One region of the Actinomadura sp. NTSP31 genome, then DNA from elsewhere that is predicted to be linked to it. Evidence: riboswitches for the same ligand, from Rfam matches in the RefSeq annotation. Region 1 holds a riboswitch; each other region holds the start of a gene.
What was found. A riboswitch is a leader RNA that binds a small molecule or an ion and turns the genes downstream of it on or off. The one in region 1 is predicted to bind cobalamin.

Region 1 (3,982 bases):
GCCGTGCAAAAGCCTGTATCCCGGAACTGACCAGAGTTCGGCCTGGTGCGACCATCCCTGGCAGGCATCGGAAGCGATGACACTGAGGTAGCCCTGTGCGCCCTTCCTCACGCTGAACAGTGAGGTGACGACGCCCCTCACCATCGGTTCTGCGGTAATGGCGACGGCGACGATCCATAACCGCATCTGCGTGCGCTGGCTCCAATGGGACATGGCCCCAGGACCCTAGTGAATGAGCACTCCCGCCGAGACGTTTCCGGAAAGCCCGCCGCGTGCCGGTCCCGTCCCGCGGCCCGGAGTGTCGGACCCGTGCGCGAGATTGGTCGCGCAGAGCGGAGCCGGAACGGGTGGAGGACTGGATGGACGAGAACGCCTGGTGGGCGTTGATCGGGGCCGCGCGGGCCGAGGCCGGCGAGCGCGCCGACGACCGCGACTCACCCGACGACCCGCTGGTCGATCTCGTGACCGCCCGGCTGTCCGGCCTGGACGGCCCCGCGATCGTCGCGTTCGACGTCCTGCTGACGCGGCTGCTCGACTCGGCGTACCGGCGGCCGCTCTGGAACGCCGCCTACCTGATCGAGGGCGGCTGCGGCGACGACGGCTTCATGGACTTCCGCGCCGGGCTCGCGTTGCTGGGGCGCGAGGTGTTCACCCGGGCGGTCGGCGATCCCGACTCTCTGGCCGGCGTGTCCACGGTGGTGCGCATGGGCCGGGAGGGCCGTGGCTGGATCGGCGCGGAGGGCCTCCACTACGCCGCCAAAGAGGCGTACGAGCGCGCTCTGGGCGAGACGGCGTCGTTCGACGCGGCGTTCGAGCGGGCCCTGGACGCGATGCGGCGGCCCGAGCGCCCGGCGGGCGAGGGCTGGGACGTCGAGGACGACGCCGAGACCCGGCTGCGGCTCCCCCGCCTCGCCGCCCTCTTCCGCTGAGCGGGGCCTCAACTAACAGTAGCTTGACAGCTAATGGAATTAGCTTTAGCTTGTAGCTAACGCCATTAGCCGAGCAGGAGGGCCGCAGGCCATGAGCAGCGTCACCGTCCCGACCGTCCGCAAGCACTCCGTCCCGCTCATCGCCCGCCGCGCCGCCTGGGCGGCGAACGCGCTGTTCTGGAGCGCGTTCGCCGTTCTCGAAGGCGTCAACCACGGCTGGCTCGCGGCGCTGGTCGCGGTGGCGTTCTTCATCGCGCCCGACCTGACGTTCCTGGCCGGGGCGCGCGACGCGCACACCGTCGAACGCGGGCAGCTTCCGGCGCGCGCCGTCCCCTACTACAACACCGCGCACCGCGCGCTGATCCCCCTCGCGCTGATGGCGCTCTACACCGTCGCGCCGATCACGTGGGCCCCGATCTTCGCCGGTCTCTGCGGCTGGCTCGCGCACATCTCGATCGACCGCGCCGTCGGCTACGGCCTGCGCACCAAGGACGGCTTCCAGCGCCGCTGACCGGGCTCCCCACCGGTATGATCTTCGCGGCATGAACTGACGCGAGGTGCCCCTCGGGGAGAATCGGGAAGCCGGTGCGAATCCGGCACGGGCCCGCCGCGGTGACCGGGGAGCTGCCGCCCACGCGCGCGAGCGCGGCCACTGGCCGCCAGGCCGGGAAGGCGGGCGGACGGGCGTCGATCCGGGAGTCCGAAGACCGGCCTCGCTCCGACGGCCGCCGTCCCGGCGGCCCGACCGCAGCGGGAGCCTGCCCATGAACCTCTACGACGTCATCCACCGCCGCCGCGACGTGCGCGGCGAGTTCACCGGGGCGCCGATCCCGGCGGACGTCCTCGACCGGGTCCTCACGGCGGCGCATGCCGCCCCCAGTGTCGGCCTCTCACAGCCCTGGGACTTCGTCGTCGTCCGCGACCCGGACGTCCGGCGCGCCTTCCACGACCACGTCCAGTCCGAGCGCGACGCCTTCGCCGCCGACCTCACCGGCGACGCCGCCGAACGCTTCGCCCGCATCAAGATCGACGGGGTGCTCGAATCGAGCCTGTCGGTCGTGGTCACCTACGACGCCGAGCGCGGCGGTCCGGCGGTGCTCGGACGGCACGCGATCGCCGACGCGGGCCTGTACTCGGTGTGCCTGGCCATCCAGAACCTCTGGCTGGCGGCCACGGCCGAGGGCCTGGGCGTCGGCTGGGTGTCGTTCTACCGGGAGCCGCACCTGCGCAACCTCCTCGGCATACCGGAAGGCATCCGGCCTGTCGCCTGGTTGTGCCTGGGCCCGGTCACGCACCTGGAGACCGTCCCCGATCTCGAACGGCACGGCTGGCGCCGGCGCCGTCCCCTGGACGCCGCCCTCCACCACGACCGCTGGTGAACGCGGCATCCGAATAGTCGGCCCCGGACAGTAAGGTCGCCGCCATGGGCGAAGTACGGGTGGTGCTGATCGGAGGGACGTCCAACACCGGAAAGTCGACCATCGCGGCCGCCGTGGCGGACGAGCTCGGATTCGAGCACAGGTCGACGGACTACCTGGCGCGCCACCCCGGACGGCCCTGGCGGACCCCGGAGCGCGAGGTCCCACCGCACGTCGCCGACCATTACGCGACGCTCACGACCGATGAGCTGATCAGGTCCGTCCTCGACCATTACGAAAGGCTGTGGCCCCGCATCGCGGAGATCGTCACGGATCACGCGGCGGGGCCCGGCCGCGGACTCGTCCTGGAGGGGTCGGCGCTCTGGCCGGCGCGCGTCGCGGAACTGGCCGTCCCGCACACGGCCGCCGTGTGGTTCACCGCCGACCCCGCCGTCTTGCGCGCCCGCGTACACGCATTGGGCCACTACGCGGAGGCCACACCCGAGGAACGACACTTGATGGACCGGTTCCTCGCCCGTACCGAGCGCTACCAGACGCTCATGCTGGACGCCGTCGACAGGCTGGGACTCGCTCGCATCGACACGGGAACCGGCCGGTCCGTACCGGAGCTGGCCGGCACGGTGCTCACGACCGTCCACGCACAGGACGCCGTCGGACGCTCGCCCGCCGCCCCCTGACCGGCCGCCGCGAGAAGGGACGGGGCGGTTCCGGGCAATCAAGGACGTGACCACCCTCCACGCCGCCAGAAGGGTCCCCCATGGCCACTCCCCCAGCACCGCGGGACCAGCCGTGACGGGCGCCCCCTCTGAGACGAGCAGATCCGCCGACCCGGAGCCGTCCGACGCCGACGTCATCACCGCGGCGCGGCGGAACCCCGAACGGTTCGCGGACCTCTTCGACCGGCACTACGCGCAGATCCACCGCTACGTGGACCGGCGGCTCGGCGCGGACGCCGCGGACGACATCGCGGCCGAGACCTTCCTGATCGCCTTCCGGCGCCGCGCGGCGTTCGACACGGCGCACGCGTCGGCGCGGCCCTGGCTTTACGGCATCGCGACCCGGTTGATCAGCCGTCACCGCCGCGACGAGCTGCGCCGCTACCGGGCGATGGCGCGGCTGCACACCGCCGACGCCGTGGAGAGCCACGAGAGCAGCGTGACCTCGGCGGTGGCGGCAGCGAGCCTCGGCCTGAGCCCGGCCCTGGCCGGGCTGCGGCACGGCGACCGCGACGTCCTGCTCCTGGTGGCGCTGGCCGACCTCAGCTATCCGGAGGTCGCCGAGGCCCTCGGGATCGCCTACGGCACGGTCTGCTCGCGGCTGAGCCGCGCCCGCCGGCAGGTCCGCGCGGCGCTGCACGCATCGGGCCACGAGGAGGACGACCGTGGATGATCTGAGCCTCATCGATCAGCTGCACGTCGCGGAGCGGCCCCCGTCCTCCGAGACCACCCGGTCGGCCCGCCGCCGCCTGCTGGCCGAAGCCACCGGGCCCCGCCCCCGGGGCCGCCGCGTCGCGCCGCTCCCCCGCTCCAGGCGGATGACGGCGCTCGTCGCAGCCGCCACCGCCTGCGTCCTCGCCGGCGTCTCCTGGACGGCCTACCGGTGGGAGACGCGTCCGCTCTACCACCCCGAGCCGCTGGCCGACCAGAACGGCCCCGCGTCCACGTTCCTGCTCTC
Region 2 (3,982 bases), on a different contig from region 1:
GCGGGAAGGCGTCGCGGAAGAACCCGCTGATCCGGATCGTGACGTCGATGCGCGGGCGGCCCAGCTCGTCCAGCGGAACCGGTTCGAGGCCGGTGACGCGGCGGGACGCCTCGTCCCACACCGGGCGCACGCCGAGCAGCGCCAGCACCTCGGCGATGTCGTCGCCGGACGTGCGCATGGCGCTGGTGCCCCACACCGACAGGCCGACCGAGCGCGGCCATTCGCCGGTGTCCTCGCGGTACCGGTCCAGCAGCGAGTCGGCCATCGCGCGGCCCGTGTCGTAGGCGAGCCGGGACGGGACGGCCTTCGGGTCGACGGAGTAGAAGTTGCGGCCGGTCGGCAGCACGTTGATCAGGCCGCGCAGCGGGGACCCGCTCGGCCCGGCCAGCACGTAGCCGCCGTCGAGGGCGTGCAGCACCATGCCGATCTCGTCGGTGGTCCTCTCCAGCCGGGGCACGACCTCCGTCGCGGCGAACCGCAGGATGTCGGCGACCTGCCCGTCCGCGATCCCGGCGGCGGCGGCCGGGTCCCAGCCGCGCTCCTCCATCGCGGCGACCAGCGCGCGCGCCCGCTCCTCGACCGCGTCGACCTCGGTCCGGGCCGCGCCGTCCTCCTTCAGGCCGAGCGCCTCGCGCAGGCCGGGCAGCGTCACCGAGCCGCCCCACATCTGCCGCGCCCGCAGCATCGCCAGCACCAGGTCGACGCGCGTCTCCCCGGCCGGGGCCGCGCCGAGGACGTGCAGGCCGTCGCGGATCTGGACGTCCTTCACCTCGCACAGCCAGCCGTCCACGTGCAGCAGGAAGTCGTCGAACTCGGCGTCGTGCGGCCGGTCGTCCAGGCCGAGGTCGTGGTCGAGGCGGGCGGCCTGGATCAGCGTCCAGATCTGCGCGCGGATCGCGGGCAGCTTCGCCGGGTCGAGTGCCGCGATGTTCGCGTGCTCGTCCAGCAACTGCTCCAGCCGCGCGATGTCGCCGTAGCTCTCGGCCCGCGCCATCGGCGGGATCAGGTGGTCCACCAGCGTGGCGTGCGCGCGGCGCTTGGCCTGCGTGCCCTCGCCCGGGTCGTTGACCAGGAACGGATAGACGAGGGGCAGGTCGCCGATCGCCGCGTCCGGCCCGCAGGACGCCGACATCCCGGCGGACTTGCCGGGCAGCCACTCCAGGTTCCCGTGCTTGCCGACGTGGACGACGGCGTCCGCGCCGAACTCGTCCGCGATCCACCGGTACGCCGCCAGGTAGTGGTGGCTGGGCAGAAGGTCCGGGTCGTGGTAGATCGCGACGGGGTTCTCGCCGAACCCGCGCGGCGGCTGCACCATCACGACGACGTTCCCCGACCGCAGCGCGGCGAGGACGATCTCGCCGTCCGGGTCGCGCGAGTCGTCCACGAACAGCTCGCCGGGCGGCGGCCCCCAGTGCCGCTCGATGCTTTCGCGCAGATCCGCCGGAAGCGTCGCGTACCAGGCCTTGTACCGCGCGGCCGGAATGCGGACGGGATTGCCGGTGAGCTGCGCCTCGGTCAGCCAGTCGGGGTCCTGGCCGCCCGCCGCGATGAGCGCGTGCATGAGCGCGTCGCCCCCGGCGGGCAGCCGGTCGCCGACGTCGTAGCCGTGGTCGCGCATCTCGGCGAGCAGCTTCACGACGCTGGCCGGGGTGTCGAGCCCGACCGCGTTGCCGATCCGCGCGTGCTTGGTCGGGTACGCCGACAGCATCAGCGCGACCCGCTTGTCCTTCGCCGGGACGTGCCGCAGCCGTCCGTGCCGGACGGCGATCCCGGCGACCCGCGCGGCGCGCTCCGGGTCGGCGACGTAGACGCTCAGGCCGTCCTCGTCGGTCTCCTTGAACGAGAACGGCACCGTGATGATCCGGCCGTCGAACTCCGGCACCGCGACCTGCGTCGCGGTGTCCAGCGGGGACAGGCCGTCGTCGTTGGCCTCCCACGCGGCGCGCTCGCTGGTCAGACACAGGCCCTGCAGGATCGGGACGTCCAACTCCGCGAGCGCGCCGACGTCCCACGCCTCGTCGTCGCCGCCCGCACCCGCGAACGCCGGCTTCGTGCCGCCCGCCGCGAGCACGGTGACGACCAGCGCGTCCGCCCGTCCGAGCGTTTCGAGGAGCTCCTGCTCGGCGGTGCGCAGCGACGCGCAGAAGACGGGAAGCGCCCGCCCGCCCTTCGCCTCGACCGCCTCGCACAGCGCCTCGACGAACGCGGTGTTCCCGGCGAGGTGGTGCGCCCGGTAGTACAGGACGCCCACGACCGGGCCGTCACCCGGCTTGCTCTCGCGCTCCAGCACGCCCCAGGTCGGCGTGGGCGCCGGGGGAGCGAACCCGAATCCGGTGAGCAGCACCGTGTCGGACAGGAAGTTGAACAGCTCGGCGAGGTTGCCGGGCCCGCCGTGCGCCAGGTACGCGTGCGCCTCCGCGCTCACCCCGGCCGGGACGGTCGACAGCTCCATCAGCTCGGCGTCCGGCGCCTGCTCGCCGCTGAGCACCACCACCGGGCGCGGGCCGGCGAGCAGCGCGTCCAGCCCGTCCTCCCACGCGCGGCGGCCGCCGAGCAGCCGCACGACCACCAGGTCGGTGCCGTCCACCAGCGCGGGCAGGTCGTCCACGGACGTGCGGGCCGGATTGGCGAGCCGGAAACCGGCGCCGCTCGCACGCGCACTGAGCAGATCGGTGTCCGAAGTGGACAGCAGCAGGATCACGCGGATCGGGTCCTCACCCGGGGTCCTCGCCCCGAATCGCAGGTCGCAGCGCCGTACGACGGCTCGTACGGCGGCGGCACGGAGTCTCCTGGCTCCCGGATCGGCGCTCGCCCCGGCCTTCCCGCTCGCGCGGTGGCCTTCGGTGGGGTCCGCTCCCCGGTGACAGTGGCGGGACCGCGCCGGATTCGCACCGGCTTCCTCCCTTGCCGCCGCCCACACCCTAACCCGATCGGCGCGAACCCCGCGCGCCGGGCGCCCCCGGCCGCGATGATCGTCGGATGCCCGACGAACCGAACCCCCGGCCGGACGAGGACGCCCCCGCCCCCGCACGGCGGGCGCGCCGACCGAGCGTGCCGGCCGTGCTGTCGGTGGCGGCGGCCGTCGCGGCGATCGTCGCGGTCGTCTCCGGAGCGAGGCTGTTCACGGACGCCCCCGCCGACGACCCGGACGGCCGCCCCTGGGCGGGCGGGAAGCCGCGGCACGAGTACCGGCAGCCCCGGTTCTCCGTGGAGGCGGGGAGGAGCGAGACGCAGCCGTGGGTCAGAGTGCTGGCGCTGCGGAGCCGCGGGCAGCCGAAGCCGGCCGACACGGTCCGGGCGCCGTCGGGCGCCGGACCTGCCCAGGCGATCGTCGAGGCGCCGCACAACACGTTCGTCGTCGCGGCCGTGCAGGCGAAAAGGTGCGAGACGCGCCTGTACTGGTTCCGCCTCACCGGCGACGGGCACGTGACCGGGCTCCACCCGGTCACCGGCGGGGCGTTCCCCGGCATCGTCGGCGGGCCGGCGGTCAGCCCGGACGGGAACCGCCTCGCCTTCGCGTCCGCGCCGTGCGCCGGAAACGACGGCGAGGCGTCCGGCGGAGGCGCGGTTCCGCGGCTTCGGCCGGCGCCGCCCGCCCTGTCTGTCCTCGACATCACCACCGGACGGCGGCGCACGTGGACCACCACGGGGACGGCCGCTCTCGGTGAGATCGTCTGGGCCGCCGACGGCCGCACCCTCGGCTACACCCTCGCGGACGTCGCGGGCGGAGGCCTCGGACCGGTCACCGTCCACGCGCTCGACACCGTCGCGGGCGGAACCGATCTGCGCGCCGGACGCGTCCTGTTCCGCCAGACCGCTGAGGTCGGGAAGGTCGGCACGGCCATCATGAGTGCGGACGGCAGGTCGGGCCACGGCACCGGTGAGCGAGCGCAGCCTCCGGCCACCGTCCTGTTCTCCTTCGAGGAAGGCCGGATCAAGATCGGCAGCACCATCCCGCACCGGGACGGCAGGGGCGTCGGCG
Region 3 (3,982 bases), on a different contig from region 1:
CGGCGCGGGCGTAGGCGGCCTCGAACTCCTCCGCCTTCGCGTGGTCGATCCGGTAGCGGATGTACTCGACGATCATCGAACCCCCAAGGCGTGGGCTTCCGGTCGGGTCATCAATGTAATCCTGTAATCACCCGACCGGAAGCCCCATGATCATTTTTCCCCGGCGGCTCCCGACGAGCGCCGGTACCAGGCGAACCCGCCGCCCGCGACCACCACGACGGCGGCGATCAGGCCGATCCACAGCCAGCCGGACGAGCCGTCCGAGGCCCGCCCGGAGGCATTGGAAGCCGAGGCCGAGGCCGACGCCGAGGCCGCCGGTGCCGGTGCCGCGCCCGCCGATCCGGTGACGGTGAACTTGTACGTTCCGCTGATGGGGTGGCCGTCCGGCGACACCACGCGCCAGCCGACCGTGTAGACCCCGTTCGGCAGCGTGCCCTTCACCGCCTCGGTGACCTTGTTGTCCACCGCCTGCGGCGCGCCCGACTCGTGCCGCCCGCCCCTGGCGTCGGTGATCACCACCTGCGGCAGCTGCACCGGGTCCCCGTAGGTCAGGACGACCTGCGCGGGCGGCGCGACCGTCGCGCCCTGCCCCGGGCTGGCCCCGGTGAGCGAGGTGTGCGCGGAGGCGGGGGACGCGGTCAGGGCGAGCGCGGCGCCGGCGGCGGCGATCCCGGCGGCGGCGCGCCGGACGGCCCGGGTCACGCCCGGCTCCGCGCGCGGGCCAGGCCGTAGCCGCCGACCGCGATGCCGATCACCCCGACGCCGATGCCGACGCCGCCGAGCACGCGCGCGGTGCCGTCGTCGGAGCTCGCGTCGGCCTTGGCGGCGGGCTTCGACTGCGCGGTGAGGCCGGCGGTCGCGGTGCCGGTGGCGCCCTTCGGGGTGAGCTTCAGCGTGGGCGCCGGGTGCTCGGGCTCGTTCGAGCCGTCGCCCGGGTCCTGCTCCCACTTGACGACCTCGCCGTTGGAGTAGGTCTGGTCGGCCTTGAAGGTCATCGTGTCGGTGTCGGCCGGCAGCGGGCCGAGCGAGACGTCGAACTCCTCGAACTGGCCGGGCTCGATCTTCCCGCCGGACCAGGTGATCTGCGTGACGGCCTTGGTCAGCTCGCCGCCCTCGGTCTTGACCGGCGCCGGGAGCTTGGACTCCACGACCTTCGCCGTCCAGCCCGGGACGGGACGGACCGACACCGACGAGACCGGGTGGTCGGCGGGCAGGTTCACGACGAGCTTGGTGGTGTCGGCGTTGTCCTCCTCGTTCGGCACCCGGAACGAGATCTTGGCGTAGGAGCCCTGCTCGGCGGTCTTGGGGTTGACGGTGACGTGCGCGGACGCGGCGGTGGCGAGCGCGATGACGCCGAGGCCGGCCAGCGAGGCGACCGCGCCCAGCCGGCGGGCGTGGGAGAGGGAGGTCAAGACGGAACTCCGTTCGAGTCGTACGGATCGGGCCGGACACGCCGGGTTCGGCGTCCGGTGACGTACGGCGCTCCGCTCAGAGGTGAGCGAGCGCCCTCGAACGCGGCGGGGGTCCCCGCCGGACGACCTGGTGCCGGAGCGCACGTCCCGTGGCCATGGCACCGGCCGCCACCGGCACCACCGGGGTACGGACCGGACGCTCCGCGGGTTCGATGAGCAGCAGCGCGAGCAGCAGCCGGATCGGGCGGTCGGCGGCGGACGCCAGGCGCCGCGCGAGCGACCACGCGGCCCGCTCGCCGCGCCGCAGCCACCACGCCGCGACCACGGCGGCCGCGCAGTGCGCGAGCGTCATCGACGTGCCGGGGCCGTGCACCGGCATCGCCGCGCCGTGCCCGGCCTGGACGGCGGCCTCGCAGTGGCGCATGCCGTCGGTCGCGCCCGAGAACAGCGCGTGCAGCGCGAACTGCCCGCCGAGCAGCCCGCCCGTGATCGTCGGGAGGGACCGCTCGTGGCCCGCGAGCGCCAGCGTGACCGCCAGCACCGCGCCGAACCCGGCGAGCACCGCCCAGCCCGGTACCGGCTCGTGCGACGCCAGGGCATGGCCGAGGGTCGCCAACGACACGCAGACGGTCGCGAAGACGACCGCGCGCGCGGTGCGGAAGACCGGCTGCCGGGGACGCGGGGACATGACGGGGACATCGTCCCACCTCCGTCCGGCCGGCCGCATCCGACCCCGGAAACCGGCCCCGACGCGCCCTACATGTTGGGGTTGCGCAATGAGGATCAACAAGATGTAGGGTTCAACCCCGTGCTGGTTCGCCCCCGCCGCTCGCGGCGGGGGCGTCGCAAGAGGGAACCCGGTGAAAGTCCGGGACTGCCCCGCAGCGGTGAGCGGGAACGACCGCCGTCACAGGCACTGAACCGGGCGACCGGATCGGGAAGCGACGGCCAGTAGGTCGCGTCTCCGGCAGGAGGCGCGGGCGCCCGCGAGTCCGAAGACCTGCCATGCACGCCGTACGTCCGAGGCTTCGCGGGTGAGCCGGGGGACGGTGCGCGGCAGCATGCCGTCGCGCCCGTTCGCACGCCCTCGCGAGGCCGGCTCACGAGGGAGAGAACGTGACAGTCACCATGCGGGCTCCGGCGGAGGCGGCCACCACCGGGGGGATCGCCGCCGAGGTCGCGGCGGCCTGCGCCGGCATCGAGGGGACCGCGCCGGAACGGGTGCTCGGCGCGGTCCGGGGCGGCGCGGGCGCGAGCGCCGCCGGCCTGCGGGACCTGGCGACCCGGGAGGCCGCCGCGCTCGTCGCGGTGGAGCCGGGGTACTCCCGGGTCGCCGCGCGGCTGCTGGCCGCCGGTATCCGCGACGAGGCCGCCGAAGCCGGGGTCCGGACGTTCGCCGGGTCCGTCGCCGCCGCGCACGCCGAGGGCCTGCTGGCCGACGGCCCCGCCGCGTTCGTCGCCGCCAACGCCGCGGCCCTGGACGCCCTGATCGACGAGGACGCGGACGACCGGTTCGGGTACTTCGGCCTCCGCACCCTCTACGACCGCTACCTGCTGCGGCATCCGCGCACGCGGCTCGTCCTGGAGCGCCCGCAGCACTTCTTCCTGCGGGTCGCCGTGGGCCTGTCCGAGAATGTGGACGAGGCGGCGGAGCTGTACGGGCTGCTCAGCACGCTGTCGTACCTGCCCAGCTCGCCGACGCTGTTCAACTCCGCGGCCCGCCGCCCGCAGCTGTCGTCCTGCTTCCTGCTGGACTCGCCGCGCGACGAGCTGGAGGCGATCTACGAGCGGTACGGGCAGGTCGCGCGGCTCAGCAAGTACGCGGGCGGGATCGGGATCTCCTGGACGCGGGTCCGCTCGCGCGGATCGCTGATCCGGGGGACGAACGGGCACTCCAACGGGATCGTCCCGTGGCTGCGCACGCTCGACGCGTCCGTCGCCGCCGTCAACCAGGGCGGCCGCCGCAAGGGCGCCGCGTGCGTGTACCTGGAGCCGTGGCACGCCGACGTCGAGGAGTTCCTCGAACTGCGCGACAACACCGGCGAGGACGCGCGCCGCACCCACAACCTGAACCTGGCGAACTGGATCCCGGACGAGTTCATGCGCCGCGTCGAGGCCGACGGGACATGGTCGCTGTTCGACCCGAAGGAGGTCCCGGAGCTGACGGACCTGTGGGGCGACGCCTTCGACGCCGCGTACCGGGCGGCCGAAAAGGAGGGCCGGTACGTCCGGCAGGTCCCGGCCCGCAAGCTGTACGGGCGGATGCTGCGCACGTTGGCGGAGACCGGCAACGGGTGGATGACCTTCAAGGACGCCGCGAACCGGGCCTGCAACCAGACCGCCGAGCCGGGCCGGACCGTCCACCTGTCCAACCTGTGCACGGAGATCCTGGAGGTCACGGGCGACAGCGAGGCGGCCGTGTGCAACCTCGGGTCGGTGAACCTGGCCGCGCACGTCTCGCCGTCCGGGATGGACTGGGACCGGCTCCGCGCGACCGTCCGCACCGCCGTCCGGTTCCTGGACCGCACGATCGACCGCGGCTTCTATCCGACGCCCGAAGCGGAAACGGC
Region 4 (3,982 bases), on a different contig from region 1:
GGCCTCGCCGGTGCCGCCGGGCGCCGCGCGGGTGTAGTCCTGCGACAGCCACACCGAGACCGGCTTGATCCCGCGCGGGTAGTACAGCCCGGACGGGGAGGCGATGACCATGAACAGGAACTCGTTCGCCGGGCTGTTCACGCCGAGCGCGCGGGTGGTGGCGAACATGAACGGCCGCAGGTAGAGGCTGTGCCCCTCGGAGTCGGGGACCCACTCCTTGTCGGTGCGGACGAGCAGCTCGACGGCGTCGACGAACAGCTGCTCGGGGATCTCCGGCATGGCCATCCGCCTGGCGGAGCGGTTCATCCGGGCCGCGTTCATGTACGGCCTGAAGGTGACGATCGAGCCGTCCGGCTGCTTGTAGGCCTTGAGGCCCTCGAACAGCTCCTGGGCGTAGTGGAACACCTGGCTGGCCGGGTCCATCGGGATCGGCCCGTAGGGCTCGAGCCTGGCGTCGTGCCAGCCGCGGTCCGCCGAGTACCGGATGGTGACCATGTGGTCGGTGAAGTACCGGCCGAAGCCCGGATCGGCCAGGACGCGCTCGCGCTCGGCGGCCGTCGCGGGCCGCTCGGTCAGCGTGGTCTCGAAGTCCAGGGTGTCGCTCATCGCCGTTCGTCCTCTCCCGATCGCCGGTGCGGCTCCCTTGCCGCTGCGGCGTCCTTAGTCCCTATTGTCGTACTTCGTTCTTTGCCCCCACTCCTCGCACGCGGCGCATACGGAAAACCGGGCGCGCCGCGAGGCGCGCCCGGAGTGTCCCTGCTCGTAGCCGGAGAGGCGCGCCCTCAGCCCGATACTCGCTTGGCGATCGCGTCGCCGATCTGGGCGGTCGACCGCGTCCCGAGCGCGCCGCGCTCGGCCAGGTCGTCGGAGACGGCCTGCTCGACGCGGCGGGCGGCCTCGCCCGCGCCGATGTGGTCGAGCAGCATCGCGACCGACAGGATCGTGGCGGTCGGGTCGGCCTTGCCCTGCCCCGCGATGTCGGGCGCGCTGCCGTGCACCGGCTCGAACATCGACGGCGCCGTCCGGTCGGGGTTGACGTTGCCGGACGCGGCGAGCCCGATGCCGCCGGCGATCGCGGCGCCGATGTCGGTGATGATGTCGCCGAACAGGTTGTCGGTGACCACGACGTCGAAGCGCTGCGGCTGGCCGACGAAGAACATGGTGGCCGCGTCGACGTGGCAGTAGTCGGTGCTGACCTGCGGGTACTCCGCGCCAACCCGCTTCAGCGTGCGCTGGTAGAGATCACCGGCGAAGGTGAGGACGTTGTCCTTGTGGACCAGCGTGAGCTTCTTGCGGGGGCGCGAGGCCGCGACCTCGAACGCGTATCGGACGACCCGCTCGACGCCGAAGGCGGTGTTGACGCTCTCCTGTGTGGCGACCTCGTGCGGGGTGCCCTTGCGCAGGACGCCGCCGACGCCGGTGTACGGGCCCTCGGTGCCCTCGCGGACGACGACCATGTCGATGTCGTCCGGCGTGACGCCGGCGAGGGGGGTCGTCACGCCCGGGAACAGCTTCACCGGGCGGAGGTTGACGTAGTGGTCGAGCTCGAAGCGGGTCCGCAGCAGCAGCCCGCGCTCCAGCGTCCCGCTCGGCACGCTCGGGTCGCCGACCGCGCCCAGCAGGATGACGTCCTGGCCGCGCAGCTCCTCGAGCACCGAGTCGGGCAGCGTCTCCCCGGTCCGGTGCCAGCGGGCGGCGCCCAGGTCGTAGGAGGTCTGCTCGAACGCGAGGTCGCTGGACGGGGCGACGGCCTCGAGGACCTTCAGTCCCTCGGCGACCACCTCGGGGCCGATCCCGTCACCGGGGATGACGGCCAGACGAATGCTGCGGGAAGCCATGCGCGTACTGTACTGCAAACGTCTCACTGCTTGGGCTTTCGTCTCATATCCCGGTACGCGGGTCTCGCCGCCGGCGGCCCGGGCGTCACCTTTGTCACTCTTCGCGGGGTTGACGGGCCGGAGGGGAGAGGAGACGCTCTCCTCGACAAGTTCACATCGAGGCGACGGTGCGCAGGAACCTGGTGCGAATCCAGGACGGTCCCGCCACTGTGACCAGGGAGTCTCCCCCGCTCGACGACCACGGCCGGCGCACGCCGGCGGGAAGGTCGGAGGGAGACGGCGATCTGGGAGTCAGGACACTGACCCGTCGTCCTCCCGCAACCGGGGCGAGTGCACCCCGTGAGGAGAACCCGACATGGCCGAGTCCGCCGTACCGTCCGCCGCGTCCCCGCAGGCAGAGCCGTCCCCCGCGCCGCTGCGCCTGCCGATCCGCGACATCGTCCCGTGGGCGGTGCTCGCCGTGGTGCTGGCCGCGGTCCTGATCTACTTCGTCGGCGCCGAACAGGGCGCGACGTCGCTCTTCGGCGGCACCTGGGTGCACGAGTTCACCCACGACGGCCGGCACCTGCTCGGCTTCCCCTGCCACTAGGCCCGGGGGATTCACGAGCCGATGATGAGAACACTGCTGGTCCGCGGGATGCTCGCGGGCCTGGCCGCTGCCGCCCTCGCGCTGGTCGTCGCCTGGCTGTACGGGGAACCGCAGGTCGGGCACGCCATCGCCTTCGAGGAGGCGAGGGCGCACGCCGGGCACGCCGGGCACGAACCGGAGGTCGTCGGCCGCGGCGTCCAGAAGACCGCCGGCCTGATCACCGCGATGGCCGTGTACGGGGTGGCGCTCGGCGGGCTGTTCTCGATCGCGTTCGCCTTCGCGTCCGGGCGGCTCGGACGGCTCGGCGCCCGCGCCACCGCCGCCCTGGTCGCCCTCGCCGGGTTCGTGGCGATCGAGCTGGTGCCGTTCCTGAAGTACCCGGCGACGCCCCCGGCGGTCGGCAACCCGACCACCATCGGCGGCCGGACGGCGCTGTACTTCTGCATGATGGCGCTGGGGGTGCTGGCGACGACCGCGGCGGTGATCGTGTGCCGCCGCCTCGTCCCCCGGCTCGGCGCATGGAACGCGGCCACGGTGACCGCGGTCGGCTACGCCGTCCTGCTGGCGGTCGTGTACCGGCTCACGCCGGAGCCCGACGCGATCCCGGAGCACTTCCCCGCGACGGTCCTGTGGAACTTCCGGATCGCCTCCCTGGGCGTCCAGCTCGTCCTGTGGGCCGCGATCGGGCTGCTGTTCGGCTACCTGACGGAACGGGCGGGCGCCCGCCGCCGATCCCTCGCCTCCGTCTAACGGGCGCGACCGGGCGCCCGGCGGAGGCCGCAGTCCCCGCACAGCTCCCCGCCGGGCGGGACGCGGTAGTACAGGCAGCAGTTGCGGCGGACGAATCCGCGCGGGCCGAACGCCCCCGCTCCCGCGAGCGGGGGCCGGGCCAGCAGTTCGCGGACGAGGGCGCCGCGGAAGGGGTCGCGCGGGCCGACGTTCAGGCCGCCGACGAGAGCGGAGGCCGCGTTCCCCCAGAGCAGGCCGTCCGCGAGGCGGGAGACGGCCCGCATCGTGGCGCGCAGCGGCTCCAACTGGCCGGTGACGACCGCGTCGTGGACGAGCTCGGCGGCCTCGGCCGGGCCGTCGGCGCGCCACCCGCGAGGGTCGGCGAGCCAGAGGGCGATGGGCGCGCCCGGCGCCCATCGCCAGTGCAGGCCGGACAGGTCGGGGACGACCCCGTGCACCGCCGCCGCGACGACCGGCGAAAACAGCCGCGACGCGAGGCCCTGGAACAGGATGGACGCCGCGACACGCCGTTCACCGGTGCCGAGCCGCTCGGCGTAGCGGTCGGTGAGCTCCGCGAGCCGGACGGGGTCGCGCTCGGGCAGCGGCCGCCACGTCGGATCGGCCTTCTCGGCCGGATCGGTGGCGATCGCGAAGTACGGCCCGAGGCGCCCGGCGGCGCGCAGGGCCCGCGCGACGTCCTCGGTCCCGGCGGGCAGGGGCGGCGGCATGGGCTTCACCCTGCCATGCCGCCGGTTCCGTGCCGACCGGAGGGCCGTGCCGACCGGAGGGCCGTGCCGACCGGAGGGCCGTGCCGATCAGCGGGCTA

Region 2: linked by a shared signal. The riboswitch ahead of cobN (cobaltochelatase subunit CobN) and the one ahead of bluB (5,6-dimethylbenzimidazole synthase) in region 1 are both predicted to bind cobalamin.
Region 3: linked by a shared signal. The riboswitch ahead of ACA514_RS31900 (ribonucleoside-diphosphate reductase subunit alpha) and the one ahead of bluB (5,6-dimethylbenzimidazole synthase) in region 1 are both predicted to bind cobalamin.
Region 4: linked by a shared signal. The riboswitch ahead of ACA514_RS48155 (CbtB-domain containing protein) and the one ahead of bluB (5,6-dimethylbenzimidazole synthase) in region 1 are both predicted to bind cobalamin.

The regions. Positions count from the first base shown of each region.
Region 1 covers NZ_JBGNUT010000006.1:140,782-144,763, reverse strand. Annotated here, with positions in the region: gene ACA514_RS12545 (hypothetical protein) at 1-213, opposite strand, end outside; gene ACA514_RS12540 (DUF4240 domain-containing protein) at 360-929, shown strand; gene ACA514_RS12535 (DUF4260 family protein) at 1,021-1,440, shown strand; cobalamin riboswitch at 1,468-1,660, shown strand; gene bluB (5,6-dimethylbenzimidazole synthase) at 1,694-2,308, shown strand; gene ACA514_RS12525 (hypothetical protein) at 2,353-2,985, shown strand; gene ACA514_RS12520 (RNA polymerase sigma factor) at 3,098-3,697, shown strand; gene ACA514_RS12515 (hypothetical protein) at 3,690-3,982, shown strand, end outside.
Region 2 covers NZ_JBGNUT010000001.1:374,634-378,615, reverse strand. Annotated here, with positions in the region: gene cobN (cobaltochelatase subunit CobN) at 1-2,701, opposite strand, end outside; cobalamin riboswitch at 2,783-2,902, opposite strand; gene ACA514_RS01610 (hypothetical protein) at 2,980-3,982, shown strand, end outside.
Region 3 covers NZ_JBGNUT010000022.1:105,147-109,128, forward strand. Annotated here, with positions in the region: gene ACA514_RS31880 (group II truncated hemoglobin) at 1-76, opposite strand, end outside; gene ACA514_RS31885 (copper resistance protein CopC) at 151-702, opposite strand; gene ACA514_RS31890 (YcnI family protein) at 699-1,412, opposite strand; gene ACA514_RS31895 (hypothetical protein) at 1,489-2,100, opposite strand; cobalamin riboswitch at 2,208-2,435, shown strand; gene ACA514_RS31900 (ribonucleoside-diphosphate reductase subunit alpha) at 2,529-3,982, shown strand, end outside.
Region 4 covers NZ_JBGNUT010000065.1:3,753-7,734, forward strand. Annotated here, with positions in the region: gene ACA514_RS48145 (branched-chain amino acid aminotransferase) at 1-606, opposite strand, end outside; gene ACA514_RS48150 (3-isopropylmalate dehydrogenase) at 783-1,838, opposite strand; cobalamin riboswitch at 1,969-2,161, shown strand; gene ACA514_RS48155 (CbtB-domain containing protein) at 2,194-2,427, shown strand; gene ACA514_RS48160 (CbtA family protein) at 2,449-3,177, shown strand; gene ACA514_RS48165 ((2Fe-2S)-binding protein) at 3,174-3,884, opposite strand.